DNA from 2 places in the Streptomyces sp. KL2 genome. Region 2 is predicted to be linked to the other one. Evidence: predicted binding sites of a transcription regulator. Region 2 holds the regulator's gene; the other holds the start of a gene.
What was found. Region 2 encodes HrcA, which represses chaperone genes, less so after heat shock. Its sites were predicted from a motif close to TTNGCACTCNGNNNNNCNGAGTGCNAA; they were not measured.
Positions count from the first base shown of each region.

Region 1 (15,851 bases), 570 kb from region 2:
GCCTGTCGCACTCCGGACTCCTGAGCGACGCCACGGTCTACGGCCAGGTCCGGGACACGGTCGACAGCTGACCCCGTCCGGACGTCCCCGGCCCGTCCGGCCGGGGACGTCTCCGTGGCGGCCCGGCCGCTGTACGGTGCCCGCCATGCCCCTCCCGCCGGACCCCGTACCGCCCCGTCCCCCGTCACCGCCGGCGCCCTCTTCGCGTACACCGTCCAACCGGCCCTACGCAGGCCGCCGTTGACGGACGAGGCTTCCTTCGCCGGGGAGAGCCGCAGAACCGGCGGACCGGCGAACGCCGTCCGCACCGACCGCGCGACGGGCCCCGGGGGTTGCCGCAGGTGCCGGAGGCGAGCGGCGCGCTGCTGACCGCCGTGGTGCGCACCACGCCCTCGCAGGACCGGACGTACCCACCGACCCCTGGCCCGTCCTGCTGTGGTGCACCGGGCGCGCGGACCCGCCCGGGTACCGCGGCCCCCGGAGCGGAGGGTGGTACCACGGTCACGCGTCCGCGATCCTGTACCCCCGTCCTTCGACGGGAGCCGATGCGGAAACCGAAGGCCGTCATCGCAGCAGGCCGGCCGGTGGTGTTACAAATCCCTGGGGGCCTTGGCGCCGTACGGTGCCAAGGCCCCCGGACGCATTCCCCGATCAGAGGTGCAGATGACCGCGGACACACCGCTCGGCCGAATCGATGACGACGACTACCCCGCCTACACCATGGGGCGAGCAGCGGAGATGCTCGGCACCACGCCCGCCTTCCTGCGGGCCCTCGGTGAAGCCCGGCTGATCACGCCCCTGCGTTCCGAGGGCGGCCACCGCCGCTACTCCCGCTACCAGCTGCGCATCGCCGCCCGCGCCCGTGAACTGGTCGACCAGGGCACCCCCATCGAGGCGGCCTGCCGCATCGTCATCCTGGAGGACCAGCTGGAAGAGGCCAGGCGCATCAACGACGAACTGCGACGCGGGGACGCCGGGGCCGGTCACGAAGCGGACGCCTGATCCGTCGAACACGGAGTCGCCGGCGACCGGCCCCGACCCGGCGCCCTCCACCGGCGTCCGCCGACCGCGGGCATGGCCCCGGGCCGCCGGTGCCGCATCGCGTGCTCGGCCCCGGCCACGGTGGCCGGCGGGGTCAGGGGGCCTGTGAGACCAGTGGGTTCGACGGGGCCGGCGGCGAGGCGAAGGACCCGCCGTCCGAGACATCGCGCAGACGAATCCGGTCCGTGTACCCGGAGCCGTTCCGCACAGCGGTGAGCCGGGCCCGGGTGACCAGGCCGGTGCGCCTGCCGTCCCCGTCGCAGACGACGAGGTGACCCGTGCGGGCGGCGGCCATGACGGACAGCGCCACCTCGACGGTCATGTCGTCCCAGACCTGGGGCCCGGCCGTGTCCATGGCCTCGGCAGCCGTCCTGTGCGCGGATTCGGTGCTCGTCGCCGAACGGGAATGGATCCGGACCGGTGTCAAAAGGTGCCTCCTGGAGACGGGGGAGAGATCGGGGTCGGCCTTCTGGCCGGGGCGGTTCTAGGCGGCCGTGCCGGAGGCGGGCCGCCGCGCGGGCGCGCGCCGGGCCGCCGGGACCGGGCGGCGCCGGCCGCGCGAGGCACCGCCGCGTCCGGGGCGTTCGGCCGCCGGCGCGGTGACGACGACCGGGATGCCGGAGGGGGCCTGGGCACCGGTGATGCGGTGCAGCGCCTCCGCCCCGGCACGGACCTGGGCGGTCTGCGGGGCGATGCCGGCCGTTGCCATGAGACGGGTCACGGCGCGGCGCTGGTCCGGGGTGACCAGGGTGACGACGCTGCCGGACTCGCCCGCGCGGGCCGTGCGGCCACCGCGGTGGAGGTAGTCCTTGTGGTCGTTCGGAGGATCGACGTTGACGACGAGGTCGATGCCGTCGACGTGGATGCCGCGGGCGGCGACGTTGGTCGCCACCAGCACGCTGACGTGTCCGTTCTTGAACTGCGTCAGCGTACGGGTGCGCTGCGGCTGCGACTTGCCCCCGTGCAGGGCGGCGGCCCGCACCCCGCTGTTCAGAAGGTGCCCGGTGAGGCGGTCGACGGCGTGCTTGGTGTCCAGGAACATGATCACACGGCCGTCGCGCGCGGCGATCTCGGTGATGGCCGCGCTCTTGTCGGCGCCGTGGACGTGGAGCACGTGGTGCTCCATCGTCGTGACCGCGCCGGCCGACGGGTCGACGGAGTGCACGACGGGGTCGCTCAGATAGCGGCGTACGAGCAGATCGACGTTGCGGTCGAGGGTGGCGGAGAACAGCATCCGCTGGCCGTCGGGGCGCACCTGGTCGAGCAGCTCGGTGACCTGCGGCATGAAGCCCATGTCGGCCATCTGGTCCGCCTCGTCGAGGACGGTGACGGCGACCTGGTCCAGCCGGCAGTCGCCGCGTCCGACGAGGTCCTTGAGGCGTCCGGGGGTGGCGACGACGACCTCGACGCCGCCGCGCAGCGCGCCGGCCTGTCTGCCGATCGGCATTCCTCCCACGACCGTGGCCAGTCGCAGCCTCACCGAACGGGCGTACGGCGTGAGCGCGTCGGTGACCTGCTGGGCCAGCTCACGCGTCGGTACCAGGATCAGCCCCAGCGGCTGCCGGGCCTCGGCGCGCCGTCCGGCCGTACGGGCCAGGAGGGCCAGCCCGAAGGCGAGGGTCTTGCCGGAACCGGTGCGCCCCCGGCCCAGGACGTCGCGGCCGGCCAGGGAGTTCGGCAGCGTCGCGGCCTGGATCGGAAACGGTACGGTCACGCCCTGCGAACCGAGCGCGGCCAGCAGCCCCGCGGGCATGTCGAGCTCGGCGAAGTCCGCCGCGGCGGGCAGTGCCGGGGTGACCGTCTCAGGGAGGGCGAACTCGCCCTGGAGCGCGGCGGGGCGGCGGCCGTGGCCGCTGGAACGGACCGGCCCACCGGAGCGGCTCGGAGACGACGAGCCGAACCGGCCGCCGTCCCTCCGCGGGGCGGCACCGCCGCTCCGAGCGCGGGCGAAGCGGTCGTTCGTGCGTGTGCGGTTCATGCGGAACCTTCCTCGACACGGCGCATGTCAGGGAATTCTCGCTGCGGTGAACGGCATGGAGAATCGCAAGAGCAGGCCGAATGGAAACAGAATTTGATTATGCGCTGCGGTGTGCTCGAAAGGGCGTGCGCCGGCTCTTTCGAAAGGCATCCGGTGGCGTGTACCCACCGGTTCTCCGCAGTCGCACCGAAGGCGAGGAGCTGCGGAGAGCGCGTACAGCCGGGGCCCGCACCCCGAAGGATGCGGGCCCCGGCTGCGATGCGCGCGTCGGCGTCAGGCGATGACGATGTTCTCGGCCGTCGGGCCCTTCTGCCCCTGCGCGATGTCGAAGCTCACCTTCTGGCCTTCGAGCAGCTCACGGAAGCCCTGGGCGGAGATGTTCGAGTAGTGGGCGAACACGTCCGCGCCGCCGCCGTCCTGCTGGATGAAGCCGAAGCCCTTTTCCGCGTTGAACCACTTGACGGTGCCAGTAGTCATGTCTTTTCTCCTTCGGGGCAGTGAGTCGGCGGCCGCACTGCGCAGACGCCGTGTCGCCGCGATGATCACCCCGCCCGGAAAAAGACCGGAGCCAAAAAGCACTTCCAGTGACGCAGAAGCCGACTGGGAGGGCCTGGAACTCGGGAACCACAACTGCAACTGGAATCGACAGTAGCACGTTGCGGCGGTCCGTGCGGGTTGAGCTATTTCTTTCTGCTCGTTGCCGCAGGGAAACTGGCCGCGCGTTTCGCGGAAATCTCATGCGGCGGGAACAGATATGGTCGTGAAATCCAAGCGCGGCTGTACCCGGCTGTACCCGGCGGTGCCGCCGGGTACAGCCGGGTACAGCAGTTCCGCTCGCCATGGGGCGGGGAAGGTGCGCGGCAGCGCGTTGACGGGTGCGGCGGTGCGCGGCCGGCTCGTCCTCCGCGGGCGTCTCATGGCAGCTCCCCGCCCTCTGAGCGCACGGCACGTGTGCCACATGTGTGCCGCGAACTCGGAGGCCCTTCCGTCGGCTGGACGGAAGGGCCTCTGACCTGGTGCCGCTCTGTGCCCCCGGCAGGATTCGAACCTGCGACACCCGCTTTAGGAGAGCGGTGCTCTATCCCCTGAGCTACGAAGGCGGACGCAGGACAGGTTAGCGGATGAGTGCGGGGCGTGCCGAACGTGTTGGGCGGAAGTCAGTACGTCAGGCCGTGTCCGAAGGGGTAGAGGGTGCCGGTGGAGCCGAGGTCCGGGACGGCGACCGGGAGCCTGCCGGCGGGGGAGAGGTCGCCGTAGACGGCGCGGACGGCGGCCCGGAGGGAGGGGGCGCCGTAGGAGTAGGTGGCCAGGTAGGCCGGGACGCCGGGGAAGCGGCGGATGTCGTACGGGTTGCGGACGGCGACGGCGACGACCGGCGTGCCGGTGTCCATCAGGGCCTGGACCAGCCTCGCCTGGGCGGCGCCCTTCTCGGAGCCCGCCGCGGCCGCGTTGACGGAGACGATCACCAGGCCGTGGCCCGCCGCCGCTTCGGCCGCCTTCGTGATGCGGTCCGCGGAGGGGATCGCGCCCGTCTCCAGCACGGTGGCGCTCTGGCCGGGCCGCTCGGCGACGGCGTCGGCGAGGGACCGGGTGGTGCCCACCCCCCAGCCGGTCACCAGGACAGAGCGGGCGCCGGAGGAGAGGGGCAGGAGGGAGCCCTCGTTCCTGACCAGGGTGACCGTGCGGTCGGTGATGGCCTGGGCATCGGTCCTGTGGCGCTCGGCGCCGACGGTGCGTACGGCGCGCTGCTCGTCCACGTACGGGTACCGGAAGAGGTCCCGGCGGAGCTTGTGCGCCAGGATCCGCTCGACCGAGGCGTCCAGACGGGAGACGGGGATCTCCCCGCTGCGCACGGCCTCCAGGACGGCGCTGTAGGCGGTGTCCAGCTTCGGCGCCAGGACGAGCTGGTCGCAGCCGGCCCTGAGGGCCTGGACCGGTGCCACGTCCGGCGGGAACTGGCCCGAGGCGCCCTGCATGTCCAGGGCGTCGGTGACGATCAGGCCCTCGAAACCCAGCTCCTCGCGCAGCAGCCCGGTGATGATCGGCTGCGACATGGTGGCCGGGACGCCCGACGGGTCCAGGGCGGGGACGACGATGTGGGCCGTCATGATCGTGTCGACCCCGCGCGCGATGGCGGCCCGGAAGGGCGGCAGGTCGATGCTCTCCAGTTCCTCGCGGGTGTGGTCGATCCGCGGGAGGCCGGTGTGGCTGTCGGTGTCGGTGTCGCCGTGCCCGGGGAAGTGCTTGGCGGCCGAGGCGACCCGGCCGCGGTGGTAGCCGCTCACGGAGGCGTCGACCAGGGAGGCGCACAGGGCGGGGTCGGAGCCGAAGGAGCGGACGCCGATGACCGGGTTCTCGGGGTTGACGTTGACGTCGGCGACCGGGGCGTAGTTCTGGTTGACGCCCATCGCCGCCAGCTCCAGGCCGATGATCTCGGCCGAGCGCCGGGTGTCGGCGGCGGACCGGCCCGCCGCCAGCGCCATGTTCCCGGGCAGGAGGGTGGCGGGGTCGGTGAGGCGGTAGACGACGCTGCCGCCCTCCTGGTCGATGGAGACCAGCAGCGGCACGCGGGCGCCCGCACGGCCCGCGGCCCGCTGGAGGCCGTTGGACAGACGGGCGGTCTGGAGCGGGTCGCGGACGTTGTCGGGGCCGCGGCGGGCGTCGAAGTAGATGACCCCGCCCGGCCGGTACTTGGCGATGACCTCGGCGGGGGTGTCCACGCCGTACAGGGTGCGGTTGCCCGCGGAGACCGTGTCGGCGGCCTGCCCGTAGACCTCGACGACGAAGAGCTGCCCGACCTTGTCCTCCAGGGACATGCGGCGGACCAGGGCCCGGGCCCGGGCACGCGCGCGGTCGGTGCCGGCGGCCGACCCCGCGGCCGCCCCGGTGTCCGCGTTCGCCGGGGAGGAAAGGGCGGCGGAGGCGGTCAGCGCCGCGGTGACACCGAACAGGCCGGTGGCGAGGGCTTGTCTGCGGCTGGGAGTCGCGGGCTGCTGCATCGGGTCTCTCCTCACATGGGCGGACGGAGCGGGTGGGGCCGGTGGTGCGCGTGCGGAAGGGACGGCATGTGGGGGGCGGATGCCGGAGCCGTGGCGGCCACATCGTTCCAGCGCGTCGGGCCCGCGGCCAGAGGGGTGCGGGACTGTCAGTGGTCGGGCCATTGGCGGAGGTACGTGGGAGGCGCGGAAGGAGGGCCCGGGACGGACGGTCCGGGGACTGAGCCGGGAGGGTGGAGTCGGGAGGGCGGTTTCGGGCGGGGCGGTTCGGGCGGGCTCACTGGGATTGTGGCCGTGGCGGCCGGGGCCGGGCGCGGCGACGCGCGGCGGGGGCGCGGCACGGTGGTCCCGGAGGGTGACGCGGGACGCGTCCGCCGCGGCCGGGACCGCGGGTGCGCGCCGGACGCCTCGGCGGCGCCTCAGCGGCCCAGCGGCTTCTCGTACCAGGCCACGTCCCAGTACCGGCCGAACTTCCGGCCGACCTCGCCGTACGTGCCGATGTGGCGGAAGCCGAGGCGGACGTGGAGGCGTACGGAGGGCTCGTTGGGCTGGGCTATGCCCGCGTAGGCGCGGTGGACGTCCTCGCCGCCGAGGGCGTCGAAGAGGTGCTCGTACAGCAGGGTGCCGACACCCCGCCCGCACGCGTCGGGGGCCAGGTAGACGCTGACCTCGACCGAGGTGGAGTAGGCGGGCTTGGGGCGGAACGGACTGCTGGTGGCGTAGCCCAGGACGCGGTTCGATTCGGCGCCGAGGGCAACCAGAAGACGGTGGGGGCCGTCCTTGGGGTGGGAGAGCAGCCAGGGACGCCTGGCATCGACGGTGAGGGGTTCGACGTCGAATGTGACGGGGGTCTCGCGGACGTAGTGGTTGTAGATGTCCGTCAGATCCGGAAGATCGCCTTCCTCGCCCGCTCTGACCTGGACTTCTCCGCGCTCCGTCATGGCCGGCCCTCTCTGTGTGGCGGCGCAGAATACCGCAAGATCCGGAAAAACGATGCGCGCCGTGGGAATTCTGTCCGGATTGAAGTCGTTGATTCCATCGGAACGGGCACCCGAACCAGGAGACGCCGGGTGGCTGGACCGCCACCGACCAGTTGTAGACCACGACTCGCAAGGGAGTACGCATGGCAACCCGTGCCGTCGCCCGTCGTCAGGCCGATCCCAACGGCGCTGACGAGGCACGACCTGTACGTACCTCGTCGGCAGGGGATGTAGCGGACCGGGACCTGGTCGGCATGTACCTCGACGAGATCGCCCGCACCCCGCTGCTGGACGCGGCGAAGGAGGTCGAGCTCTCGCTCGCCATCGAGGCGGGCGTGTACGCCCGGCAGATCCTCGACGGCGAGGTCGAGCCCGTCTCGGAGGACTCGCCGGGCGCGACCGCGACCCGCGAGGAACTGGAGGCCGTGGCCGCCGAAGGCGAGCGCGCCAAGGACGTCTTCATCCGCTCCAACCTGCGCCTGGTCGTCGCCGTCGCGCGGCGCTACCCCCGCAGCGGTCTGCCGCTGCTGGACCTGATCCAGGAGGGGAACGCGGGCCTGGTGCGGGCGGTGGAGAAGTTCGACTACCGCAAGGGCTTCAAGTTCTCCACGTACGCGACGTGGTGGATCCGGCAGGCCATCACGCGGTCGATCGCCGACCAGTCGCGCACCATCCGCCTCCCCGTCCACCTGGTCGAGGAACTGGGCCGGATCCGGCGTGTGCAGCGGGAGTTCAACCGCGAGCACGGCCGCGACCCCGAGCCCGCCGAGATCGCCGAGGAGCTGGGCTCCACGGCCGAGCGCATCACGGACGTGCTGGACTGGGCGCGCGACCCGGTCAGCCTGAACATGTCCGTGGACGACGAGGGTGAGACGCAGTTCGGCGATCTGCTGGAGGACACCTCCGCGACCTCTCCCGAGGACTCCGTGCTCGTGATGCTGCGGCGCGAGGAACTGGAGGACATGATCGGTCGGCTCGACGACCGGACCGCCTCCATCATCCGGGCGCGCTACGGCATCGAGGACGGGCGCGAGCGCACGCTGACCGAGGTCGGCAAGCAGCACGGCCTGACGAGGGAACGCATCCGCCAGATCGAGAAGCACGCCCTGCTCGAACTGAAGAAGATGGCCCATGACACGGGCTTCGACGCTGCGGCGTGACGGCGTCCGGCGCGGTGGAGTGCACCGCGCCGCGACGGAGCACAACCGAAGACGACCCCTGGACAGGGACCCCGGCGCACTCCCCCCCAGCGCCGGGGTCCCGCTGTGTCCGGAGCCCGCTGTGTCCGGAGCCCGGCGTGGTGGGGCGGTGGCGGTGGGGCGGCGTGGCGAGGCGACGCCGGGGAACGGAGCCGTACCGGTTCAGGGGCGGCGGTAGAGGTCGCGGTACGCCGGGAACACCCCGCCCGGGCCGTCCACGCCCTCCGCGGCCCGTACCGCTTTGACCACCGCCCGGGTCAGAGTGTCGGCCCCGGCCGCCAGCACGTCGTTGACCTCCTCCGCCTCCAGCCGGCGTGCCCCGGTGGACAGGGCGAAGACGGTGTCCCCGTCGGTGAGCAGATGAACCGGGCGGACCGCGCGGGCCAGCCCGTCGTGGGAGGTGCCCGCCAGCTTCTGCGCCTGGGCGGGGGTGAGCTGCGCGTCGGTGGCCACCACGGCCAGCGTGGTGTTGAGCGGCGGCCGTACGGAGGCGGCCGAACGGCGCTCCGACTCCTGCTGGGCGGCGGCCAGGGACCGCAGCGCCTCGGCGTGCTCGGCTTCGGAGGGGAAGACCGGGCGCTTGCCGTACAGCTCGCCGTAGAGCACTCCGGTGGCCGGGTCCAGAGTCGAGCCCACCGCGTTGACCACGGCCAGCGCACCCACCGTGGTGCCCGAGGGCAGGACCGTGCTCGCGGTGCCCACTCCGCCCTTGAGCCCGCCCGCCACAGCCCCCGCACCGGCTCCGACGTTGCCCTGGGGGACCGGCTCGCCGACGCTCGTACGGGCGGCCGCCCCGGCCGCCTCCCGGCCGAGCGCCGCGTCGGGACGGGCCCGCCAGGAGCCGCCCCGGCCCAGGTCGAAGAGACATGCGGCCGGAACCACGGGTACCACCTGGTCCGGCTCCGGGCCCACGGGGAAGCCCCTGCCGCGCTCCTCCAGCCAGGCCGTCACCCCGCAGGCGGCGTCCAGCCCGAAGGCACTGCCCCCGGTCAGCACCACGGCGTCGACGCGCTCCACCAGGTTGCGCGGGTCCAGGGCGTCGGTCTCCCGGGTGCCGGGCCCGCCGCCCCGCACGTCCACGGCGGCGGTCGCCCCGCCCTCCGGGGCGAGGACCACGGTCGTGCCCGTCAGCCAGCCGTCGCCGATCCGCTGTGCGTGGCCGACCCGCAGGCCCTGGACATCCGTCAGTGCGTCGTTGACCCTCGAGGCGTTCATGAGGCCATGATCCTCCTCACTGGCACGGGCCGGGACCGCCGTACTCTGGAGGGATGAGCACCCCCGCCACCCCCGGCCACGGCGCCGCGCCCCGCGACCCGGCCTCCGCGCTGGACTTCTCCGACCCGCTGAGCCGGCCCTCGGCCGACGACACCGACCGCGGCTGGGGCGAGCGCCCGGAGGCGGGCGGCGACGGCGGTGCTGCCGATCTGGCCCGCTTCCTGGACGAGAAGCCACCGCACCATCTGTGAGGCGATCCGGGGAACGCCCGGGTCAGGCCTTCCCGGAGGGGCCCCCGGACGTATCCCCGGACGCACCGGACGGCCCCTCGGTGCCCGGCCGGACGACGCCGCCCCCGGAGGCGCTGCGCTGTGCCGCCAGAAGGGCGGCGTCCGGGCCGCCGTTGCCGTCGCGCTGGGCCAGCAGCGCGTCGCGGATCTCGGTGAGCAGCTCCACCTCGGTCTTCTGGGCCGGAGTCGCGGCCGCTTCCGCGGCCTCCTCGGCGCTCAGCGCGTCCAGCCGCTCCTTGAACTTGTTCATCGGCACGATCATCAGGAAGTAGACGACCGCGGCGGTGATCAGGAAGGTCAGGGCGGCGCTCAGCACCGAGCCCCACTTGATCGCGATACCGCTGACGGCCGCACCGGTCGCCGCATCGAACTCGCACGGGCTCTGGATGCAGGACTGGTAGCGGTCGAGGTCCTTGGGACCGATGGAGCCCACCACCGGGTTGATGACACCCTCCACCACCGAGTTCACGATCTTGGTGAAGGCCGCCCCGATGACGACGGCAACGGCCAGGTCGACCACGTTGCCCCGCATCAGGAATGACCTGAACCCGGCCAGGACGCCCTGCTTCTCGCTCAACGGACTGCCTCTCCTCCGCGCACGTGCTCCGGCCTCCGCCGGGTGAACGCAGCACACGCTGCACGAAATCCGCGCGGACTGTCCAGTCCGGTCCCCGGCGGGCGGTGGTCAGCACAGTGTCACCGCCAGACGGGAGTGCGCCGCCGCTCCGGCGAGCCGGGCGGCCGTCGGCCGGGGCACCGAGAGCACCACCAGCGCCCCCTCCCGGCCGCCGGAGCCCGCCTCCGTGCCGGAGGCGGGCTCCGGCACGGCCGCCACCGGCACGTTCCGGGCGATGGTCCGCGCGCGATCCACCGGGCCGGCGCCCGGGGCGGCGGCGGGTGTGGCCAGCACGTCCACCCTGTCCCCGGGGCGCAGCAGTCGTACCGCCTCCGCGTCGGGGATCCGCACCGGGGCGTCCACCGTCGTGCCGTCCTCCCCGCCGTCCGGGGACGCGGGCGGGGCCGGACCCGCCGGTGCTTCTCCGGCCGCGGGCCGGGCCGCCGGGAGTGCGCGGTGCCCGTCTCCATCCGCGTCCCCGCCCGCGTCCCCGGGCGCTCCCCACAGGGCCGCGCCCGCGGAGACGACGGCCAGCAGCAGCGCCACCGCCCGGAACCACCGGCCCGCCGCGCGGAGGGGGCCGAGGGGGCCCCGCCCGGCGCGCACCGGCTCGAACTCCGGCACGGGGCCGGCGGCCGGAGGGCATGAGGGCGGAGGAAGGGGGTGGGGCGTGGAGGGGGAGGGGGAGGGGGACGGAGGGGGCGCGGACTGGAGGGACGAAGAGGACATCGGGGTCACCGCCTTGTGCTGGGAGCACCCCGACGATGTCCGGTCCCGCGGGAATCCGCCGGGCCCTGTGGACCACCCACCGGTTGTGGACAACTCGCTCACCCACACGAGGCACAGGAACCGCACGAGCCGCACCCGTTCCCTGCGTCGCTCCGTGCCGTCCCCACCGCCCGCCGCTCCCGCGGCGCCACCGGCCGGCTCCTGGAGAACCCCCTAGGGAAGCTCGATCCCCAGGTCCAGCCCGTCCAGCGCCGTCGCGCAGGCGCAGTCCCGCTCCGCCGGCAGCCCGGCCACCGTGTCGAAGAGCACTTCGCGCAGCCTTCCGACGTTCTGCGCGAAGACCTGGAGCACCTCCTCGTGCGAGACGCCCTCGCCGGTCCCGGCGCCGGCGTCCAGGTCGGTGACCAGCGCCATCGAGGAGTAGCACAGGCCCAGTTCGCGGGCGAGGACCGCCTCGGGGTGCCCGGTCATCCCGACGACCGACCAGCCCTGCGCCGCGTGCCAGCGCGACTCCGCGCGGGTCGAGAAGCGCGGCCCCTCGATCACCACCATGGTGCCGCCGTCCACCGGCTCCCAGCCGCGCCCGCGCGCGGCCGCGACGGCCGCCGCCCGGCCCGTCTCGCAGTAGGGGTCGGCGAAGGACAGGTGCACCACGTTCGGCACCGAGCCGTCGGGCAGCGCCTCGCCGTCGTAGTAGGTCTGGACGCGCGACTTGGTGCGGTCCACGAGCTGGTCCGGCACCAACAGCGTGCCGGGCCCGTACTCGGGCCGCAGACCGCCCACCGCGCACGGCCCCAGCACCCGCCGTACGCCGACCGAGCGCAGGGCCCACAGGTTGGCCCGGTAGTTGATGCGGTGCGGGGGCAGATGGTGCTTGCGGCCGTGCCGGGGCAGGAAGGCCACCCGGCGCCCGGCGATCTCGCCGATGAAGAGGGAGTCGCTGGGCTCGCCGTACGGCGTGTCCACCGCGACCTCCAACACGTCGTCCAGGAACGAGTAGAACCCGGATCCGCCGATGACGCCTGTCTCCGCCTGTGCGCTCATGGCCGAACACACTAGCCCCCGACGCCGCGGCCCCGTCGCGGTGCGCACCGCGACGGGGCCGGGAAAGGCGGGTTCCGGCTCCGGGCCGGAGGGCGGGACCGGGTCAGGCCGCCGAGGAGCCGGCCTTGGACGACGAGCCGCCGGACGAGCCCGAGCTCTTCTCGGAGGAAGAGGAGGCCGACGAAGACGACGACGCCGCAGACGAAGACGACGAAGACGGGCTGCCGGACGAGGAGCCGCGGCTGTCGTTCCGGTAGAAGCCGGAGCCCTTGAAGACGATGCCGACCGCGGAGAACACCTTCTTCAGGCGGCCCTTGCAGCTCGGGCACTCGGTGAGTGCGTCGTCGGTGAACTTCTGAACCGCTTCCAGGCCCTCGCCGCACTCGGTGCACTGGTACTGATAGGTCGGCACTTGCTCCTCCTGGCACTCTTCCCTGTGGAGTGCTAACGACGCACCATGGTGCAGTATTCCGGCGGCTTAGTCCACCGGGAGCGGCGGACGGTGACCCTCGCCACGCCCCGGGGCCCCTTCCCCGTCCTCCCTCCGGCGCCCTCCGTCACCCGGTTCGCGGGCCCTTCCCGTCGCCCGGTCGCCGGTCGCCCGGCCGCCCGTCGCCGGCCTTCCCGTCGTCCGTCTGCCCGTCCCCCTCCTGTCCGCCGTCCGGCTTCAGCCATCCGCGCAGTGCCGCCACCGTCACCAGCGCCAGCGCCGTGGCGGCCAGCGGCACCGTGAATCCGGCGCTCGCCCCGAAGCCGTCCGTCAACTGCCCGGCGGCCGACGCGGCGACGGCCTGCCCCAGCGCCACCGCACCGGCCATCCAGGTGAACGCCTCGGTGCGCACACCCGCCGGAACCAGCCGCTCCACCAGGGTGAAGCCGGTGATCAGACTCGGCGCGATGCCCATGCCGGTCAGCAGCCCGAGGACGGCCAGCAGCGGGACCACGTCCACCGCCCACAGGGGCGCGGTGGTCAGCGTCAGCAGCGCGTACGCCGCCAGCAGTCGGCGCTGCGGGGCCGAGCGCCAGGTCAGGGCGCCGAAGACGAGACCGGCGAGCATGTTGCCCGCGGCGAAGATCCCGTACAGCACGCCGTTGAGGCCCGGCCGTCCGATGGAGTCGGTGAAGGCGGCCATCGACACCTGCATCCCGCCGAAGACCGCGCCGATGCCCAGGAAGGCGACGATCAGCACCCGTACGCCCGGCACCGACAGCGCCGAGGCGTGCGGCGCGCCGTCCGCTCCCCGGGCGCGGCGGTGGGCGGGGGGCGCGGTACGGCGCTGGGCCGCGAAGAGCAGTCCGCCGACGATGGTCAGGGCCGCCTCGGCGGCCAGTCCGGCGGCCGGGTGCACCCCGGTGCACAGGGCGGTGGCCAGGACCGGGCCGATGACGAAGGTGAGCTCGTCGGTGACCGACTCGAACGCCGCCGCCGTCGACAGCAGCCGGGCCCCGCCCGGCCCGCCCGGCGGGCCCGATCCGTCCGGTGAGCCCGGCCCGCCCCTGAGCAGGTGCGCCCAGCGGGCCCGCACCATCGGGCCGACCTGCGGCACCGAGGCGCCGGCCGGCACGGCCGCCAGCAGCAGTGCCCACAGCGGCGCCCGGGACAGTGCCAGGGCCGCCAGTACGCCCACGGCCGCGGCGTGCAGCAGCACCCCGGGCACCAGGACCGCGCGCTGGCCGAAGCGGTCGGCGAGCCGGCCGCTGCGGGGTGCGAACAGGGCCATCGACACGCCGGTCACGGCGGAGACGGCGCCCGCCGTGCCGAACGATCCGGTGGTGTCCTCGACCAGCAGCACGATGCCGAGCGTCAGCATCGCGAAGGGCTGGCGGGCCAGGAAGCCGGGCAGCAGGAACGTCCACGCACCGGGCGTGCGCAGCAGGTCCCGGTAGCCGGGCTTCCGGTTCGTGACGGGAGTGACCGCGGTGGCCACGGCCGTACCTTTCTGCCGCCTGGTAGCGCGCCGCGGGCCGTACGGCGCGCGGTGTCGCGGTACGGCGGGGGCACGCCGAAGGCCGTCCTCTCGCACGGACCGCGGCGTGTGGTCGGCCGGGCGGCCGTGCCGGCCCTGCATCAGGCGGGGTCGAAACTCCGGTAGCTCCGAAAGTCGGACAAACGTACGGCCTCAGGGTAGCCGATCACCCCGCAGACCCGGCCGCGCCCCGCCCGTGCCTCCCCGCCCTCGTTCCGCCGCCCCTCACCGCCCCGCCCGTGCCCCCGTTCCCGCCCTCCTCAGTCCTCCCGCAGCGCCGAGCTGCCCGCCGTCCCCAGCCAGCCCGCCAGCTTGCCGCCCCGGCCCACGGCCATCAGCCGCCGCTCGGCGGCGTCCCGCACCGCGTCGGTGGCGACCACCAGCAGTTCGTCGCCGTGCCGCAGGACGGTCGACGGCGAGGGCACGAAACTGCTGCCCTCCCGCACGACCAGGGTGACCGCCGCGCCTTTCGGCAGCCGCAGCTCGGCCACCTCCACGCCCTGCATGCGCGAGCCGTCGGGGATGGAGACCGCGATCAGATGCCCGCGCAGCCGCTCCAGCGGGGCCGACTCGATGTCAAGGTCCTGGGTGCCGTCGGTCTTGTCCAGCCCGAGCCGGCGGGCGACCCAGGGCAGGGTCGGCCCCTGGAGCAGGGTGAAGACCACGACCAGCACGAAGACGATGTTGAAGATCCGCCGGCTGTCCTCCACCTGGTCGACCATGGGGATCGTCGCCAGGATGATCGGCACCGCGCCGCGCAGCCCCGCCCACGACATCAGCGTCTGCTCCCGCCACGGGAGCCGGAAGGGCAGGGTGCACAGCACCACGGACACCGGCCGCGCCACCAGCGTCAGCGCCAGTCCGACCGCCAGCGCGGCCCAGAAGTCGCGCAGCAGCTCCGAGGGGGTCGCCAGCAGACCGAGCAGCACGAACAGGCCGATCTGCGCGATCCACGCCATGCCGTCGGCGAACCCCCGGGTGGCCGGGCGGTGCGGCAGCCTGGAGTTGCCGAGGACGACCGCGCTGACGTAGACCGCCAGGAACCCGCTGCCCTGCGCCAGTGCGCCCCCGGCGTACGCCAGCACGCACAGCGCCATCACCGCGATCGGGTACAGGCCGGATGCGGGCAGCGCGACCTGCCGCAGTCCGTACTCGCCCAGCTTGCCGACGGCCAGTCCCACCGCGAGCCCGATGGCCAGCTGCAGCGCGATCTGCCCGATCAGGACGTACCACGACTCCATCGGGCCGGCCGAGGCGAAGGCGACGACCAGGATCACCACCGGCGCGTCGTTGAACCCGGACTCCGCCTCCAGCATCCCCGTCAGGCGGGGCGGCAGCGGCATCTTGCGCAGCACGGAGAAGACCGCCGCGGCGTCCGTCGAGGAGACGACCGCCCCCATGATCAGCGCCGGCCGCCAGTCCAGCCCCACCAGGTAGTGGGCCCCCGCGGCGGTGACGCCCACGCTGATCGCGACGCCCGCGGTCGCCAGTACGGCCGCGGCGGGCATCGCCGGGCGGATCTGGCGCCACTTGGTGCCCAGACCGCCCTCGGCGAGGATCACCACGAGCGCCGCGTAGCCCAGCACCTGGGTCAGTTCGGCGTTGTCGAACTCGACCCCGAGCCCGTCCTGCCCGATGACGAGTCCGATGCCGAGGTAGATCAGGAGGCTGGGGAGCCCCGTGCGGGAGGAGAGCCGGACGGCCGCGACTGCGACGAGCAGCACGAGCGCGGAGACCAGCATGAGTTCGTTGAGGCGGTCGACAGTCAGAAGCCGGTCCTTCCGTGGGCATGCGGA
Region 1 covers NZ_CP127170.1:3,529,143-3,544,993, forward strand. The annotation lists gene QPK52_RS16015 (esterase/lipase family protein) at 1-71, shown strand, start outside; gene QPK52_RS16020 (MerR family transcriptional regulator) at 664-1,002, shown strand; gene QPK52_RS16025 (CBS domain-containing protein) at 1,136-1,396, opposite strand; gene QPK52_RS16030 (DEAD/DEAH box helicase) at 1,526-3,019, opposite strand; gene QPK52_RS16035 (cold-shock protein) at 3,293-3,496, opposite strand; tRNA gene QPK52_RS16040 (tRNA-Arg) at 4,047-4,119, opposite strand; gene QPK52_RS16045 (glycoside hydrolase family 3 protein) at 4,177-6,018, opposite strand; gene QPK52_RS16050 (GNAT family N-acetyltransferase) at 6,435-6,956, opposite strand; gene QPK52_RS16055 (RNA polymerase sigma factor RpoD/SigA) at 7,139-8,155, shown strand; gene QPK52_RS16060 (P1 family peptidase) at 8,357-9,409, opposite strand; gene QPK52_RS16065 (hypothetical protein) at 9,463-9,660, shown strand; gene mscL (large conductance mechanosensitive channel protein MscL) at 9,683-10,276, opposite strand; gene QPK52_RS16075 (RcpC/CpaB family pilus assembly protein) at 10,385-10,939, opposite strand; gene QPK52_RS16080 (S-methyl-5'-thioadenosine phosphorylase) at 11,258-12,088, opposite strand; gene QPK52_RS16085 (FmdB family zinc ribbon protein) at 12,192-12,500, opposite strand; gene QPK52_RS16090 (MFS transporter) at 12,646-14,016, opposite strand; gene QPK52_RS16095 (potassium/proton antiporter) at 14,316-15,797, opposite strand.
Region 1: QPK52_RS16085 (FmdB family zinc ribbon protein) is a predicted target of HrcA. The motif match lies at 12,510-12,536, and genes of this name have one in related genera.

Region 2 (15,851 bases):
GGACTGTCCGGGGTGCTGAGGGGCCGCGCGGTCGGGGCGATCCAGACCACCGACCGGAGCGAACCGGCCGGGCAGGCGGCGGCGGTACGGCGCGAGGCCGCCCGTGCGGGGGTGCCGGTGATCGGGGCGGGGCCGGGGGAGCGGCGCCGGATCGGCGATCTGTCCTGGGAGGTGCTCTGGCCCCGCCGGCCGCCGCCTCCCGGACCGCCCTCCCCCTCGGGTGAGGAGGCCAACGACGCCAGCGTCACCCTCCTCGTCCGCGCGGCCGGCCTGACCGTCCTCCTCCCCGGCGACCTCGAACCCCCAGCACAGCGCGGCCTGCTGGAGGCGCACCCCGACCTGCCCGCGGTGGACGTCCTCAAGGTGGCCCACCACGGCTCGGCCCACCAGGACCCGGCCCTGCTGGAGCGGCTGAGCCCCCGCGTCGCCCTCGTCTCCTGCGGGGAGGACAATCCTTACGGCCACCCGTCCCCGAAGGTTCTCGCCGGGCTGCACGCCCTGGGCTCCGCCGTCCTGCGCACCGACACCCACGGCTCCCTGGCCGTCACCGGGGACGGCACGGTGACCGCGTCGGGCTGACGGGCCGCCGGAACGGGCATCGGCGCACCGGGAACCGTTTCCCGCCCCGCTTCCCTTGCCGAAGGGCCCTCGACGCGTGAGCCACCGCCCGTCGCGCATCAGCTCCCGGCCGGCCGGTTCGCTCTCTTCGCGCCAGGCCAGCAAGCTCTCCGGCCGCAGTCGGAGGTGGACCCATCCGGGCTTCTCGCGCGGGTCCCGGACCAGCTTCGTGGCGAACGCGTCCGCCTCCCGCCCGGGCAGTCCACCGGGGCCGAGGATCCCGGCGCGGGTGTCGATCAGGACCACGTCCCGCGTGTGCCCCAGCGCCACCCGTGCCCGCGCCTCCCGGCCCGCCGCCCGCAGGTTGCGGACGGTGGGCCGGGAGGCGCGGGTGGAGATCGGCAACGAGCCCTCGGACCAGAGGAACGACAGCGGGCACGAGACAGGGGGTGGCGTCGGGGTTCACCGTGGACGCCCAGGCGTCCACGTCCTCCTCCAGCCGTTTCACGACATCGCCTCTGCGCTGCTCCGCCGTACGCGGAGCCGGGTGAGGGGCCGTCATACGCCGGACGCTGACCGGCGGCATGGCACGGCGCATCGGGCGGGCGCCCCGGGCCGCGCGCCCTACTCCCGCCCACCGCCGGACAAACCGTTTCCGTCCCGGGCCGTGGTGTGCCAGAGTCGGACGGTGGCCACATCCCGACGCGACCTGCTACGCCGGCAGTCCGACCTGACCTGGGCGCTGTTCGAGTACCACCTGGAACGTCTGGAGCCCGAGGACTTCCTCTGGGAGCCCGCTCCCCGGCACTGCTGGACGGTGCGCCCGGACGCGGAAGGGAAGTGGGTGCCGGACTGGGCGGACACCGAGCCCGATCCCGTCCCGGTCCCCACGATCGCCTGGTTGAGCTGGCACATCGGCTGGTGGTGGGGCACGGCGGCGGACCACGCGCGGGGCCGGACGCCGCGTGGGCGCGACGATGTCGTCTGGCCGGGCGAGGGAAGGGCCGCCGTCGAGTGGCTGCGCGGCCTGCGCACGGACTGGCTGGAGGTGCTGGACGGCCTCACCGAGACAGCTCTGGACGCCGCCGCCCCCTTCCCGTGGCCGGACGGGTCCGGGTACACGGTCGCCGACATGGCGGCCTGGGTGAACTCCGAGTTGATGAAGAACGCCGCCGAGATCGGCCAGCTTCGGATGCTGCGCGCCGCCTCCCGCGACTGAGGGCCGCCCGGCCCGCGCCCGCTCGCCGCCTCAGCCCCGCTCCAGCCAGCCGTCGTACTCGGTCGCCAGGGCTTCCAGTCCGGCCGGGTCGTACGCGCCGTCCGGGTCGTCGAGCACGACCAGCCACTGGGCGTCCTCCGCGTCGTCCTCACCCGCCAGCGCCTCGCGGACCGGCCGCGGCTCCTCCGCCAGGCCGAGCCGTTCGGCGACCTCCTCTGCCACCTCCTCCGCGGCGTCGCGGTCGGGGAGCACCAGGATGTGTCGTACGTCGTCCACCGCGTCATTGTGCGACAGCAGCCGGGGCGGCCCGCGCGCAGGCCCCGAGCGGCCCCCGGCCGCCGCCGGCCCCCGGACAGCCCCGGCCGCCGCCGGACTGTCCGCGGCTCGTGGGATGCTGGTGCGCGATGGCCGGTAAAACCAGGAAGTCCTCGACCGACGACCCCCTCGCCCCCGTCACGCTCGCGGTGGGCCAGGAGGATCTGCTGCTCGACCGCGCGGTGCGCCAGGTGATCGACGCGGCCAGGGCCGCCGACGCCGACACCGACGTGCGCGAACTCGCCCCCGCCGACCTGCGGCCCGGCACGCTGGCGGAGCTGACCAGTCCGTCCCTGTTCGCCGAGCGCAAGGTCGTGGTCGTCCGGGACGCGCAGGACCTCGCGGCGGACACCGTCAAGGACGTCAAGGCGTATCTGGGCTCCCCGGCCGAGGAGATCACCCTGATCCTGGTGCACGCGGGCGGCGCCAAGGGCAAGGGACTGCTGGACGCCGCGCGCAAGGCGGGCGCGCGCGAGGTCGCCTGCCCGAAGATGACCAAGCCCGCCGACCGGCAGGCGTTCGTGCGCGGCGAGTTCCGCGCCGCCGGACGGTCGGCCACCCCGGAGGCATGCCAGGCCCTGGTGGAGATCCTCGGCAGCGACCTGCGCGAACTGGCCAGCGCCTGCTCCCAGCTCACCGCCGACGTCGAGGGCACCATCGACGAGGCCGTCGTCGCCCGCTACTACAGCGGGCGCGCCGAGGCATCCAGCTTCACCATCGCCGACCGGGCCGTGGAGGGCAGGCTGCCCGAGGCGCTGGAGGCACTGCGCTGGTCACTGTCGACGGGCGTGGCCCCGGTGCTGGTCACCAGCGCCCTGGCCCAGGGGGTGCGGGGCATCGGCAGGCTGATGTCGGCCCCGCGCGGGATGCGTCCCGGCGACCTGGCACGTGAGCTGGGCATGCCGCCGTGGAAGATCGACCGGGTCCGCCAGCAGATGCGCGGCTGGTCGGCGGCCGGGGTGTCGGCGGCCCTGCGCGCGGTGGCCGAGGCCGACGCGGCGGTCAAGGGCGGCGGCGACGATCCGGAGTACGCCCTGGAGAGGGCCGTCATCACCGTCGCCCGCGCGGCCCGCTCCCGCTGAGCCCGGCGCCCGTCCTCACCACGGCGGCTTGACCGCGGCGTGTGCCGCCGGAATCCTCGTGGCCGGCCGATCGGGTCCGGACAGGGAACGGGTGGGGCGGATGAGAGCCAGACGGTGGGCGGTGTGCGTGGCGCTGGTGGCGATGTGCTTATCGGCCGGCTGCGGTTCGGGGGAGAGGGACGACGGCCCCCGGCCGCCGGCGGACTCCTCGTCCCGAGACGCCGCCTCGGCCGGGGAGTCCCCCGGGCAGGAGCCCGGTGAGGAGAAGCCCTCCGGGCCCGCGGTGACGGTCACCGACGACGAGGGGTACCGCTTCGAGGTCGTCGGGATGGGTGCGGGGACGGTTCCGGAGATCGGGGAGGAGACCGGCGGGGAGGCGGTGTCGGCGCGTCCCGGACACGTCTTCGTCCACGTGGACGTGGCGGTGAGGAACCTCCAGAAGGACCGGAGCGCGCCGCTGGGCGACATCCTGACCCACTGGCGGATCGACGTGCCCAGGAGCGCGGCGCCGCAGGAGAACACCCTGCGGCAGTGCGACAGCCGCTCCGAGCACTGCGCCGACAAGGTCTCGTGCCTGCGGACGGACGCGCCGCCCGGCGAGGACGGTGACATGGGCGGTCTGGGCGAGAAGGACCGGACGATACCGGCGGGCGCCACCTGGAGGCTGCGGTGCTTCCTGGGGCAGAGCACCTTCGCGAGCGTCTCCGGCGCGAAGGAGGTCAGGGACTCGGTGGACCCCGGCCGGGTCCGGCTGCTGCGGGTCGAGGACGCCGGCGGGTTCACCGTGGAGGAGAGCGGCGTCGACCTGGAGATCCCCCTGGGCTGAGCACCGAACGTGGGCTGGGAACCGAACGCGCGCTGCCCGCCGTGGGGGATCACGGCGGGCAGTCGCTTCAGGCTCTCGGCCCGGGACTTCTCGGTGCGCCGCACCCGCGTGGCGAACGCAGGCCGCGTGCGGCGCGGTGGGCCGGTACGGAGCGGTGAGAGGGTCCGCTGGAGTCCGCTTCGGCACCGGGGCGGACCGTCGGCCGACGGTCCGGGGGATTCAGCCCTTGAGAGCGGAGACCTTCTGGGCCAGCGCCGACTTCTTGTTGGCGGCCTGGTTCTTGTGGATCACGCCCTTGCTGGCGGCCTTGTCCAGCTTCTTGCCGGCCAGGCGCGCGGCCTCGGCGGCCTTCTCGGCGTCACCGGCGGCGATCGCCTCGCGGGTGCGGCGGATCGCGGTCTTCAGCTCGGACTTGACCGCCTTGTTGCGCTGGCGGGCCTTCTCGTTGGTCTTGATCCGCTTGATCTGGGACTTGATGTTCGCCACGAAAGAGCCTTCTCGGGTGTGATGAGGTGTGATTCCGTGCCCCTGTCTCCCCGTGCGGTCCCGTCGCATCCGTCCGCGCGCCGGGCCCCGCGCGAGGGCAATGAGACACAGTCGGTCAGGTTACCAGCAGGCCTGATCGGCTCCCAAACCGGACCGTAAGCGCCACTCGTGGGACGATGGGGGAGACGTACCGACCCGAGCCATGACCCGACAGGACCCTGCGTGCCCGCGACCCCATCGAACGTGCCGGAGCCGAGCCGTACCGACCCGGCGCTGATCCGCAACTTCTGCATCATCGCGCACATCGACCACGGCAAGTCGACGCTCGCCGACCGGATGCTCCAGCTCACCGGTGTCGTCGAGCAGCGCCAGATGCGCGCCCAGTACCTCGACCGCATGGACATCGAGCGCGAGCGCGGCATCACGATCAAGTCCCAGGCGGTCCGCCTGCCGTGGGCCCCCACCGAGGGCGAGGACAAGGGGACGACCCACATCCTCAACATGATCGACACCCCCGGGCACGTCGACTTCACCTACGAGGTGTCCCGCTCGCTGGCCGCGTGCGAGGGGTGCATCCTCCTGGTCGACGCCGCCCAGGGCATCGAGGCCCAGACTCTCGCCAACCTCTACCTGGCGATGGAGAACGACCTCACGATCATCCCCGTCCTCAACAAGATCGACCTCCCGGCCGCCCAGCCGGAGAAGTTCGCCGCCGAGCTGGCGCACCTCATCGGCTGCGACCCGTCGGAGGTGCTGAAGGTCTCCGCCAAGACCGGCGAGGGCGTCGAGGCGCTGCTGGACGAGGTCGTGCGGCAGGTCCCGGCCCCGGTCGGCGTCGCGGACGCCCCCGCCCGCGCCATGATCTTCGACTCGGTCTACGACGCCTACCGCGGCGTCGTGACGTACGTGAAGGTCGTCGACGGCAAGCTCTCCAAGCGCGAGCGCATCCAGATGATGTCCACCGGCGCCGCCCACGAACTGCTGGAGATCGGCACCAACAGCCCGGAGATGCTGCCCGCCGACGGTCTGTCCGTCGGTGAGGTGGGGTATCTGATCACCGGTGTGAAGGACGTGCGCCAGTCCAAGGTCGGCGACACCATCACCCAGTTCTCCAAGGGGGCCACCGAGCCGCTGGGCGGCTACAAGGACCCCAAGCCGATGGTGTTCTCCGGCCTGTACCCGCTGGACGGCTCGGACTACCCCGAGCTGCGCGACGCCCTGGACAAGCTCCAGCTCAACGACGCCGCGCTGGTCTACGAGCCGGAGACGTCCGCCGCCCTCGGCTTCGGCTTCCGCGTGGGCTTCCTCGGCCTGCTGCACCTGGAGGTCATCCGCGAGCGCCTGGAGCGCGAGTTCGGGCTCGACCTGATCGCCACCGCGCCCAACGTGGTCTACCGCGTGGACATGGAGGACGGCACCGAGCACGTCGTCACCAACCCCAGCGAGTACCCGACGGGCAAGGTCGCCCAGGTGCACGAGCCGGTCGTCCGCGCGACGGTGCTGACCCCCAACGACTTCGTCGGCGCCGTGATGGAGCTGTGCCAGTCGCGGCGCGGCAACCTGCTGGGCATGGACTACCTGTCCGAGGACCGCGTCGAACTGCGCTACACCCTTCCGCTGGCGGAGATCGTCTTCGACTTCTTCGACGCCCTCAAGTCCAAGACCCGCGGCTACGCCTCGCTCGACTACGAGCCGACCGGCGAGCAGACCGCCGACCTGGTCAAGGTCGACATCCTGCTGCACGGCGACAAGGTGGACGCCTTCTCCGCGATCGTCCACAAGGACAAGGCGTACAGCTACGGCGTCAGGATGGCCTCCAAGCTGCGCGAGCTCATCCCGCGGCAGCAGTTCGAGGTGCCCATCCAGGCTGCCATCGGCTCGCGCGTCATCGCCCGCGAGACCGTCCGCGCCATCCGCAAGGACGTGCTCGCCAAGTGCTACGGCGGTGACATCTCCCGCAAGCGGAAGCTGCTGGAGAAGCAGAAGGAGGGCAAGAAGCGCATGAAGGTGGTGGGCCGGGTGGAGGTCCCGCAGGAGGCCTTCATCGCCGCGCTCTCCTCGGACTCCGACGGCGGCGGCGAAGCCAAGGGCAAGAAGTAGGGGTCCGCCCGGGTCCTGCCGGGGCCGGCCGTACGGGCCGGTGTACGGCCGGAGCCGCAGGACGGAGCGTCTGTGAGGGTGCCCGCCGGCCCGTACGGGCCGGCGGGCACCCTCACACGTGCGGGGCCCATCCGCGGGCGCACGGGCGGACAGCGGGGTATGTGGTGTATGTATCGCACAGGTCACGGCTTCACGTAGGCGATGTGCAAGCCCTTTCAAGGCGGGGCCTTCCGCCTTAGGCTGATCGCCCGCTCGGTTGTTACCCGCGAGTCACTCAATACGCACATACCAGTACGCACAGCACGGAACCGTTCCACCCCTTCCCCACCCCAGCACTCGCGGTGGGCCGAGCCTTGAGCCACCCCCCCTGCACCGTCGCGGGCCCCGGAGGATGTTGTGAGCGACCACCAGTCCCTGATCGAGAACCGTCCGCCCTCGGTGGCGAACCTCTTCCTGGAGCGCATCGAGGCGACCCCGGAAGGCGAGGCGTACCGCTACCCCGTGCCCCCCGCCTCCGGTGAGGGACCGGACGAGTGGCGCTCCTACACCTGGGGCGAGGCCGCGCGGCGCGTCTTCTCGATCGCCGCGGGCCTGATGGACCTGGGCGTGAGGCCCGAGGAACGGGTCGCCATCGCCTCCAACACCCGGGTCGACTGGATCCTGTGCGACCTGGGCGTGCTGTGCGCGGGGGCGGCCACCACGACCGTCTACCCCAGCACCAACGCCGAGGAGACCGCCTACATCCTCGCCGACTCCGAGAGCCGGGTGCTGATCGCCGAGGACGCCGGGCAGCTCGCCAAGGCCCGCGAGCGCCGGGCGGAGCTGCCGAACCTCGCCCATGTCGTCGTCATCGAGGCGGAGGGCGCCGTGGCCGCCGAGGGCGACCCGGAGGGCTGGGTGCTGTCGCTGGACGAGCTGCGCAAGCGCGGCGAGGCGTATCTGGAGGAGCATCCCGAGGCGGTCAAGGAGACCGTCGGCGCCCTGCGCTCCGACCAGCTCGCCACCCTGATCTACACCTCCGGCACCACCGGCCGGCCCAAGGGCGTACGGCTGCCGCACGACGCCTGGTCCTACATGGCCAAGGCCATCACCGCGACGGATCTGGTCCGCGCCGACGACGTGCAGTACCTGTGGCTGCCGCTGGCGCACGTGTTCGGCAAGGTGCTCACCGCGGCCCAGATCGAGGCCGGCCACGTCACCGCCGTGGACGGCCGGGTCGACAAGATCATCGAGAACCTCCCGGTCGTGCAGCCCACCTACATGGCCGCCGTACCCCGGATCTTCGAGAAGGTCTACAACGGGGTCGCCGCCAAGGCGCGGGCGGGAGGCGGCGCCAAGTACAAGATCTTCAAGTGGGCCTCCGGGGTCGCGCGCGAGTACGCCAAGGTCACCCAGGACAACTTCCGCCGCACCGGCACGGCCTCCGCGCCCGCCGGCCTGAGGGCGAAGCACGCGATCGCCGACAAGCTCGTCTACGCCAAGCTCCGTGAGGCCTTCGGCGGCAGACTGCGCGCCTGCGTCTCCGGATCCGCCGCCCTGGCCCCGGAGATCGGCTACTTCTTCTCCGGCGCCGGCGTCCACATCCTGGAGGGCTACGGACTCACCGAGTCCAGCGCCGCCAGCTTCGTCAACCCCGGCGAGGCGTACCGCACCGGCACGGTCGGCAAGCCGCTGCCCGGCACCGAGGTGCGCATCGCCGAGGACGGCGAGATCCTGCTGCGCGGCCCCGGCATCATGCAGGGCTACCACAAGCTGCCGGAGAAGACCGCCGAGGTCCTGGAGGAGGACGGCTGGTTCCACACCGGCGACATCGGCGAGCTGTCGGAGGACGGCTACCTGCGGATCACCGACCGCAAGAAGGACCTGATCAAGACCTCGGGCGGCAAGTACATCGCCCCGGCCGAGGTCGAGGGGCAGTTCAAGGCGGTCTGCCCATACGTCTCCAACATCCTGGTGCACGGCGCCGACCGCAACTACTGCACCGCGCTCATCGCGCTCGACGAGCCCACCATCATGGGCTGGGCCGAGGAGCACGGGCTCGGTGGGAAGAGCTACGCGGAGGTCGTCGGCTCCGAGGAGGTCCACAAGCTCGTCGACGGCTACGTCCAGCGCCTCAACGAAGGCCTCCAGCGCTGGCAGACGATCAAGAAGTTCCGGATCCTGCCGCGCGACCTGGACATCGAGCACGGCGAGCTCACCCCGAGCCTGAAGCTGAAGCGGCCCGCGGTGGAGAAGGAGTTCGGCCACCTGATCGAGGAGATGTACGAGGGCGCCCGCGAGGCGTGAGGCCGGGGGCGCCGCCCCCGGACTGCTCCCGGACCGCTTTCCCGGACCGCCCCCGCCGGGCCCTGGCGCCCGGCGGGGGCGGCCGTACGGGAGACGCGGGGCGGGGAGCGGGGGACGGAACGAGGCGGGCGGGGACGGTCCGGTCCGCTCAGTCCACCAGGTCGCGGACCACCGCGTCGGCCAGCAGCCGGCCGCGCAGGGTCAGCGCCGCGCGCCCGCGCTCGTACGCCTCCGGGCGCAGCAGCCCGTCCGCCAGCGCCCGCTCGGCGGCGCGCGCCCCGGCCGGGGCCAGGACGTCCAGCGGTACGCCGTCCACCAGCCGCAGCTCCAGCAGGATCCGCTCCACGCGCCGGTCCCCGGCGTCCAGCACCTCGCGGCCCACGCCCGGTGAGCGGCCCTCGGCGAGCGCCTGGGCGTACGCGCCCGGATGCTTGGCGTTCCACCAGCGCACCCCGCCGACGTGGCTGTGCGCCCCCGGACCGGCGCCCCACCAGTCGGCGCCCGTCCAGTACAGCTCGTTGTGGCGGCAGCGAGCGGCCTCCGTCACCGCCCAGTTCGACACCTCGTACCAGTCGAGGCCGGCCGCCGACAGCATCTCCTCGGCGATCAGGTACCGGTCGGCGTGCACGTCGTCGTCCGTCATCGACACCTCGCCGCGCCGGATGCGGGCGGCCAGCCGCGTGCCGTCCTCCACGATCAGCGCGTACGCCGAGACGTGGTCGGGCCCGGCGCCGAGGGCGGCCTCCAGCGAGGCCCGCCAGTCGTCGTCGCTCTCGCCGGGGGTGCCGTAGATCAGGTCCAGGTTGACGTGCTCGAAGCCCGCCGCGCGGGCCTCGGCCACGCACGCCTCGGGGCGGCCCGGGGTGTGGGTGCGGTCCAGCACGGCCAGCACGTGCCGCCGGGCGCTCTGCATGCCGAAGGAGATCCGGTTGAAGCCCGCCTCGCGCAGTTCGGCCAGGTAGGCCGGATCGACGGACTCCGGGTTGGCCTCCGTGGTGACCTCCGCGTCCTGCGCCAGCCCGAACTCCTCGCGGATCACGGCCAGCATCCGCCCCAGGTCGGCGGCGGGCAGCAGGGTGGGGGTGCCGCCGCCGACGAAGACCGTCTCCACCGGCCGGGGGTCGTCGCCGAGCACCTTGCGGGCCAGCCGCACCTCCTCGGCCAGCGTCCGCGCGTAGTCGTCCCGCGAGGCGAGGGCGCCCCCGGAGCCGCGCAGCTCGCTCGCGGTGTAGGTGTTGAAGTCGCAGTAGCCGCAGCGCGTCGCGCAGTACGGCACGTGCAGGTAGAAGCCGAGGGGGCGCCGCGCCGCGCCCGCCAGGGCGTGCGCGGGCAGGGAACCGTCGGCGGGGACGGGCTCGCCGTCGGGGAGTGCGGAAGGCATGGGGTCCATTGTCCCGCACCCCTTCCAGGACCGGGCCCCGTGCGGCCGCCCGTGCGGCCGGGTTCACGGACCGGCGGGGCCGCCCGTCGGTCCGCCCACCGTGACGTGGTCGATCAGCCGCTCGACCGGGCCGAGCAGCCCCGGCTCCAGATCCGTGTAGTCGCGCACGCTCCCCAGGATCCGCTTCCACGCCGCGCCGGTGTTCTCCGGCCAGCCCAGCGCCCGGCACACCCCCCTCTTCCAGTCCTGGCCGCGCGGCACCTCGGGCCAGGCGTCGATGCCCAGCGCGGACGGCTTCACCGCCTCCCAGACGTCGATGTACGGGTGGCCGACGACCAGCACGTTCTCGCCGGTGACCCGGGCGGCGATCCGGGACTCCTTGGAACCGGGCACCAGATGGTCCACCAGCACTCCCAGCCGGGCCCCGGGGGTGGGACCGAACGCCTCCACGACGGCCGGGAGGTCGTCCACGCCCTCCAGGTACTCCACGACCACGCCCTCGATCCGCAGGTCGTCGCCCCAGACCTTCTCCACCAGCTCCGCGTCGTGGCGCCCCTCGACGTAGATGCGCCCCGCCCGCGCCACCCGGGCGCGGGCGCCCGGCACCGCCACCGACCCCGAGGCGGTGCGCCGGGGCGCCTGCGGAGCGGGCGGGGCCACCGCCCGCGGCCGGACCAGGGTGACGGCCTTCCCCTCCAGCAGGAAGCCGCGCGGCTCCATCGGGAAGACCCGGTGCCTGCCGAAGCGGTCCTCCAGCGTGACGGTGAACCCCTGCGCCGTCTTCTCGCAGCGCACCACGGCCCCGCAGAAGCCGGTCGTGACCTCCTCCACCACCAGGTCCGGCTCGGCGGGCACCTCGGGCGCGGGTCTGCGGTTCCCCGGGGTCCGCTTCCACGGAGGGGTCAGGTCGGGGCCGTACTGTCTGCTGCGCATGCGGTCATTGTGTTACGCGATCCCCACCGCGAAACCCGGGGCGGAAAGCGGAACCCGCCGTGAAACCTGCCGCGTCACCCGTCACCCGTCACCCGACGCCGAAGCGCTCCGCCAGCGCGTCGCGCTGGGCGCGGACGAAGGCGGCGTCCACCACCGCCCCGTGGCCCGGCACGTACAGCGCGTCCTCGCCGCCCAGGGCGAGCAGCCGGTCCAGCGCGGCCGGCCAGTGGACGGGGTGGGAGTCCGGGCCCGCCTGCGGCTCGCCGGACTCCTCCACCAGGTCGCCGCAGAAGACTACGTCCGGCCCGCCGAGGGCGCCGGGGACCACGACGGCCAGGTCGTGGGCGGTGTGCGCCGGGCCGACGTTGGCCAGGAGCACCTCCCGGCCGCCCAGCCGGACGGTCAGCTCGCCGACCACCCGGTGGTGCGGGTGGACGAGCACGTCGACCGCCTCGGCCGCCTCCCGCGGGTCCACACCGTGCCGTACGGCGTCCTCGCGCAGCCCGTCCTTGGAGTGGACCAGCAGGTCCTCGATCCCCACCGCCCCGTAGACCTCCACCCCGGCGAAGGCCGACGCGCCCAGGACGTGGTCGAAGTGCGGATGGGTCAGCGCCACATGGGTCACCGGCCGCCCGAAGCGCTCGTGCAGGTACCGCCGGAGGCGCGCGCCGTCACCCAGCGTCGCACCCGTGTCGACCACCAGCACTCCCGACTCGCCCGCGACGGCCCCGACGGTCTCGTCCCAGCCGGGCATGCGGCGGCGTACGACTCCAGGCGACAGCTCTTCCCAATCCGTCTCCATACCGCGACGCTAGCGCCATCACGCGGGCGGTGCCCGCCGGGGATGTGGTGCGGATCGCCCTCCCGGTCGGCGGCCGCCCTTGCCCTGGCCGTGGTCACCGGCCGTACACTGGCACAGGGTGACTGGCACTCACCGGCTGAGAGTGCCAGGGAAGAGGACCGGAAGAGACGGCCGGACGGGAGGTGCGCCCAGATGCTCAGCGAACGCAGACTCGAAGTCCTGCGCGCCATCGTCCAGGACTACGTGGGCACCCAGGAGCCGGTGGGGTCCAAGGCCCTCACCGAGCGGCACAACCTCCAGGTCTCCCCGGCCACCGTGCGCAACGACATGGCGGCCCTGGAGGACGAGGGGTACATCGCCCAGCCGCACACCAGCGCGGGCCGCATCCCCACCGACAAGGGGTACCGCCTGTTCGTCGACAGGCTGGCGGGCGTCAAGCCGCTGTCCAAGCCGGAGCGCCGGGCGATCCAGAACTTCCTGGAGGACGCCGTCGACCTCGACGACGTCGTCAGCCGCACCGTGCGGCTGCTGGCCCAGCTCACCCGCCAGGTCGCCGTCGTCCAGTACCCCTCGCTGACCCGTTCGACCGTCCGCCACGTCGAGTTGCTGCTCCTGGCCCCCGCGCGTCTGATGCTCGTGCTGATCACGGACACCGGGCGGGTCGAGCAGCGCATGGTGGACTGCCCGGCCCCCATCTCGGAGTCGTCCCTGGCCGATCTGCGCGCCCGGCTCAACAGCCGGGTGGTCGGCGAGCGCTTCTCGGAGGTGCCCAGGCTGGTGCAGGACCTGCCGGAGTCCTTCGACCAGGAGGACCGCGGCACGGTCTCGGCGGTGCTCGCCACGCTCCTTGAGACACTGGTGGAGGAGACCGAGGAGCGGCTGATGATCGGCGGCACCGCCAATCTCACCCGCTTCGTGCACGACTTCCCGCTGACCATCCGGCCGGTGCTGGAAGCTCTGGAGGAGCAGGTCGTCCTGCTCAAGCTGCTGGGGGAGGCGAAGGATCCGGGCATGACGGTGCGAATCGGTCATGAGAATGCTCACGAGGGACTGACGTCAACGTCGGTCGTCTCGGTCGGTTACGGTTCGGGAGACGAGGCGGTCGCCAAGCTCGGTGTGGTCGGACCGACCCGGATGGACTACCCCGGAACGATGGGAGCGGTACGCGCAGTGGCACGTTACGTCGGACAGATCCTCGCGGAGTCGTAAGTGGCAACCGACTACTACGCGGTCCTGGGCGTGCAGCGCGATGCCTCGCAGGACGAGATCAAGAAGGCCTTCCGCCGGCTCGCGCGCGAACTGCATCCCGACGTCAACCCGGACCCGAAGACGCAGGAGCGGTTCAAGGAGATCAACACCGCCTACGAGGTGCTCTCCGACCCGCAGAAGAAGCAGATGTACGACCTCGGCGGCGACCCGATGGGCGGCGCGGGCCGGGGCGGCGGCTTCGGCGGGGGCTTCGGCAACTTCTCCGACATCATGGACGCCTTCTTCGGCGCCGCCTCCCAGCGCGGGCCGAGGTCCCGCACCCGGCGCGGCCAGGACGCCATGATCCGGCTCGACATCGAGCTGGACGAGGCGGCCTTCGGCACCACCAAGGACATCCAGGTGGACACGGCGGTCGTCTGCACCACGTGCAGCGGCGAGGGCGCGGCCCCGGGCACGTCCGCGCAGACGTGCGACATGTGCCGCGGCCGCGGAGAGGTCTCGCAGGTCACCCGGTCCTTCCTGGGGCAGGTCATGACCTCGCGCCCCTGCCCGCAGTGCCAGGGCTTCGGCACGGTCGTGCCCACCCCCTGCCCGGAGTGCGCCGGCGACGGCCGGGTGCGCTCGCGGCGCAACCTGACGGTGAAGATCCCGGCCGGTGTCGACAACGGCACCCGCATCCAGCTCGCCGGCGAGGGCGAGGTCGGCCCGGGCGGCGGCCCGGCGGGCGATCTGTACGTCGAGATCCACGAGGTGCCGCACCCGGTCTTCCAGCGGCGCGGCGACGACCTGCACTGCACGGTCACCATCCCCATGACGGCCGCGGCGCTGGGCACCAAGGTCCCGCTGGAGACGCTGGACGGCATGGAGGAGGTCGACATCCGGCCCGGCACCCAGTCCGGCCAGTCGATCCCGCTCCACCAGCGCGGCGTGACGCACCTGCGCGGCGGCGGCCGCGGCGACCTGATCGTCCACGTGGAGGTCCAGACGCCGAACAAGCTGGACCCGGAGCAGGAGGAGCTGCTGCGCCGTCTGGCCAAGCTGCGGGGCGAGGAACGGCCGACAGGCCAGTTCCAGCCGGGGCAGCAGGGGCTGTTCTCGCGGCTGAAGGACGCTTTCAACGGGCGCTGAGGCGGCACTGAGACGGCACTGGGACGGCGCTGGGGCAAGGCGGCCGGTTTCCGGTGGGCATGGCAGGATGCCGCCATGCCCACCGAGCTGATCACCCCGGCCGCCCGGCCGGGGCACCCCGCCGGGCGGCCCTCGTGACCGCCCCCGTCTTCCTGGCCGAGACCGCCGCCCTGGCCGGCGCCGCTCCCGGCGCCGTACTGGCGCTGGAGGGGCCCGAGGGCCGGCACGCCGTCGCGGTACGGCGGCTGCGCGCGGGCGAGGAGATCGTCCTCACCGACGGCGCGGGCACCGGGGCCTTCGGCACCGTCGCGGCCGTCGAGGGGAAGGACCGGCTGGAGGTCGCCGTCGCCGAGGTGCGCACCGAGCCGGAGCCGCGCCCGCGGATCACCGTCGTCCAGGCCCTGCCCAAGGGCGACCGGGGCGAGCTGGCCGTGGAGACGATGACGGAGACGGGCGTGGACGCGATCGTGCCGTGGTCCGCGTCGCGCTGCGTCACGCAGTGGCGGGGCGAGCGAGGGCAGAAGGCGCTGCGCAAGTGGCGCTCCACCGCGCGCGAGGCCGGCAAGCAGTCGCGCAGGCTTCGCTTCCCGGAGGTCGCCGAGCCGGCCACCACCCGGCAGCTGCTCCCGCTGCTGTCGTCCGCCGCCTTCGCCGCGGTCCTCCACGAGGAGGGCTCGGAGCCGCTGGCCGCCGCCGAACTGCCCGCCGAGGGCGAGCTGGTGCTCGTCGTCGGTCCGGAGGGCGGGGTCGCGCCGGAGGAGCTGGAGGTGTTCGCGCGGGCGGGCGCGCACCCGTACCGGCTGGGCCCGAGTGTGCTGCGCACCTCCACGGCGGGTACGGCGGCGGCGGCGCTGCTGCTGGGACGCACCGGCCGCTGGTCCTGATCACCGGCGCCCGGGCCGGGGTACGATCTGCGTCGCGTACCGACCGATCGAATCCATCCACAGCGGGAGGCGCCACCGTGGCGGAAGAACCGCAGGCGGACTGCCTGTTCTGCAAGATCGTCGCGGGGGACGTCCCGGCGACGGTCGTCCACGAGACCGACACCACGCTCGCCTTCCGGGACATCAACCCGCAGGCGCCCACCCATGTGCTGGTGATCCCCAAGGAGCACCACCCCGACGCCGCCGCGCTGGCCGCCGCCGCCCCCGGGCTGGCCGCCGACGTGCTGCGCGCGGCGGGCGAGGTCGCGGCACAGGAGAACATCGCCCCGCCCGGGGGCGCCACCGTCGGCTACCGGATCGTGTTCAACACCGGCGCGGGCGCCGGGCAGACCGTCTGGCACGCGCACGCCCACGTCCTCGGCGGGCGCGGCCTGAACTGGCCTCCCGGATAAATCCGTTGTCCGTACGCGAACTGGTCGTGCTGGGCACCGCCAGCCAGGTGCCCACCCGCCGGCGAAACCACAACGGCTATGTGCTGCGCTGGGACGGCGAGGCGCTGCTGTTCGACCCCGGTGAGGGCACCCAGCGCCAGATGCTCCGCGCGGGCGTGGCGGCCCACGACCTCACCCGGCTGTGCGTCAC
Region 2 covers NZ_CP127170.1:4,103,794-4,119,644, forward strand. The annotation lists gene QPK52_RS18440 (ComEC/Rec2 family competence protein) at 1-579, shown strand, start outside; gene QPK52_RS18445 (DinB family protein) at 1,247-1,777, shown strand; gene QPK52_RS18450 (hypothetical protein) at 1,808-2,053, opposite strand; gene holA (DNA polymerase III subunit delta) at 2,182-3,174, shown strand; gene QPK52_RS18460 (hypothetical protein) at 3,275-4,000, shown strand; gene rpsT (30S ribosomal protein S20) at 4,220-4,486, opposite strand; gene lepA (translation elongation factor 4) at 4,709-6,586, shown strand; gene QPK52_RS18475 (AMP-dependent synthetase/ligase) at 6,983-8,872, shown strand; gene hemW (radical SAM family heme chaperone HemW) at 9,021-10,253, opposite strand; gene QPK52_RS18485 (DUF3097 domain-containing protein) at 10,317-11,186, opposite strand; gene QPK52_RS18490 (MBL fold metallo-hydrolase) at 11,275-11,988, opposite strand; gene hrcA (heat-inducible transcriptional repressor HrcA) at 12,181-13,197, shown strand; gene dnaJ (molecular chaperone DnaJ) at 13,198-14,325, shown strand; gene QPK52_RS18505 (16S rRNA (uracil(1498)-N(3))-methyltransferase) at 14,460-15,209, shown strand; gene QPK52_RS18510 (histidine triad nucleotide-binding protein) at 15,287-15,661, shown strand; gene QPK52_RS18515 (ribonuclease Z) at 15,667-15,851, shown strand, end outside.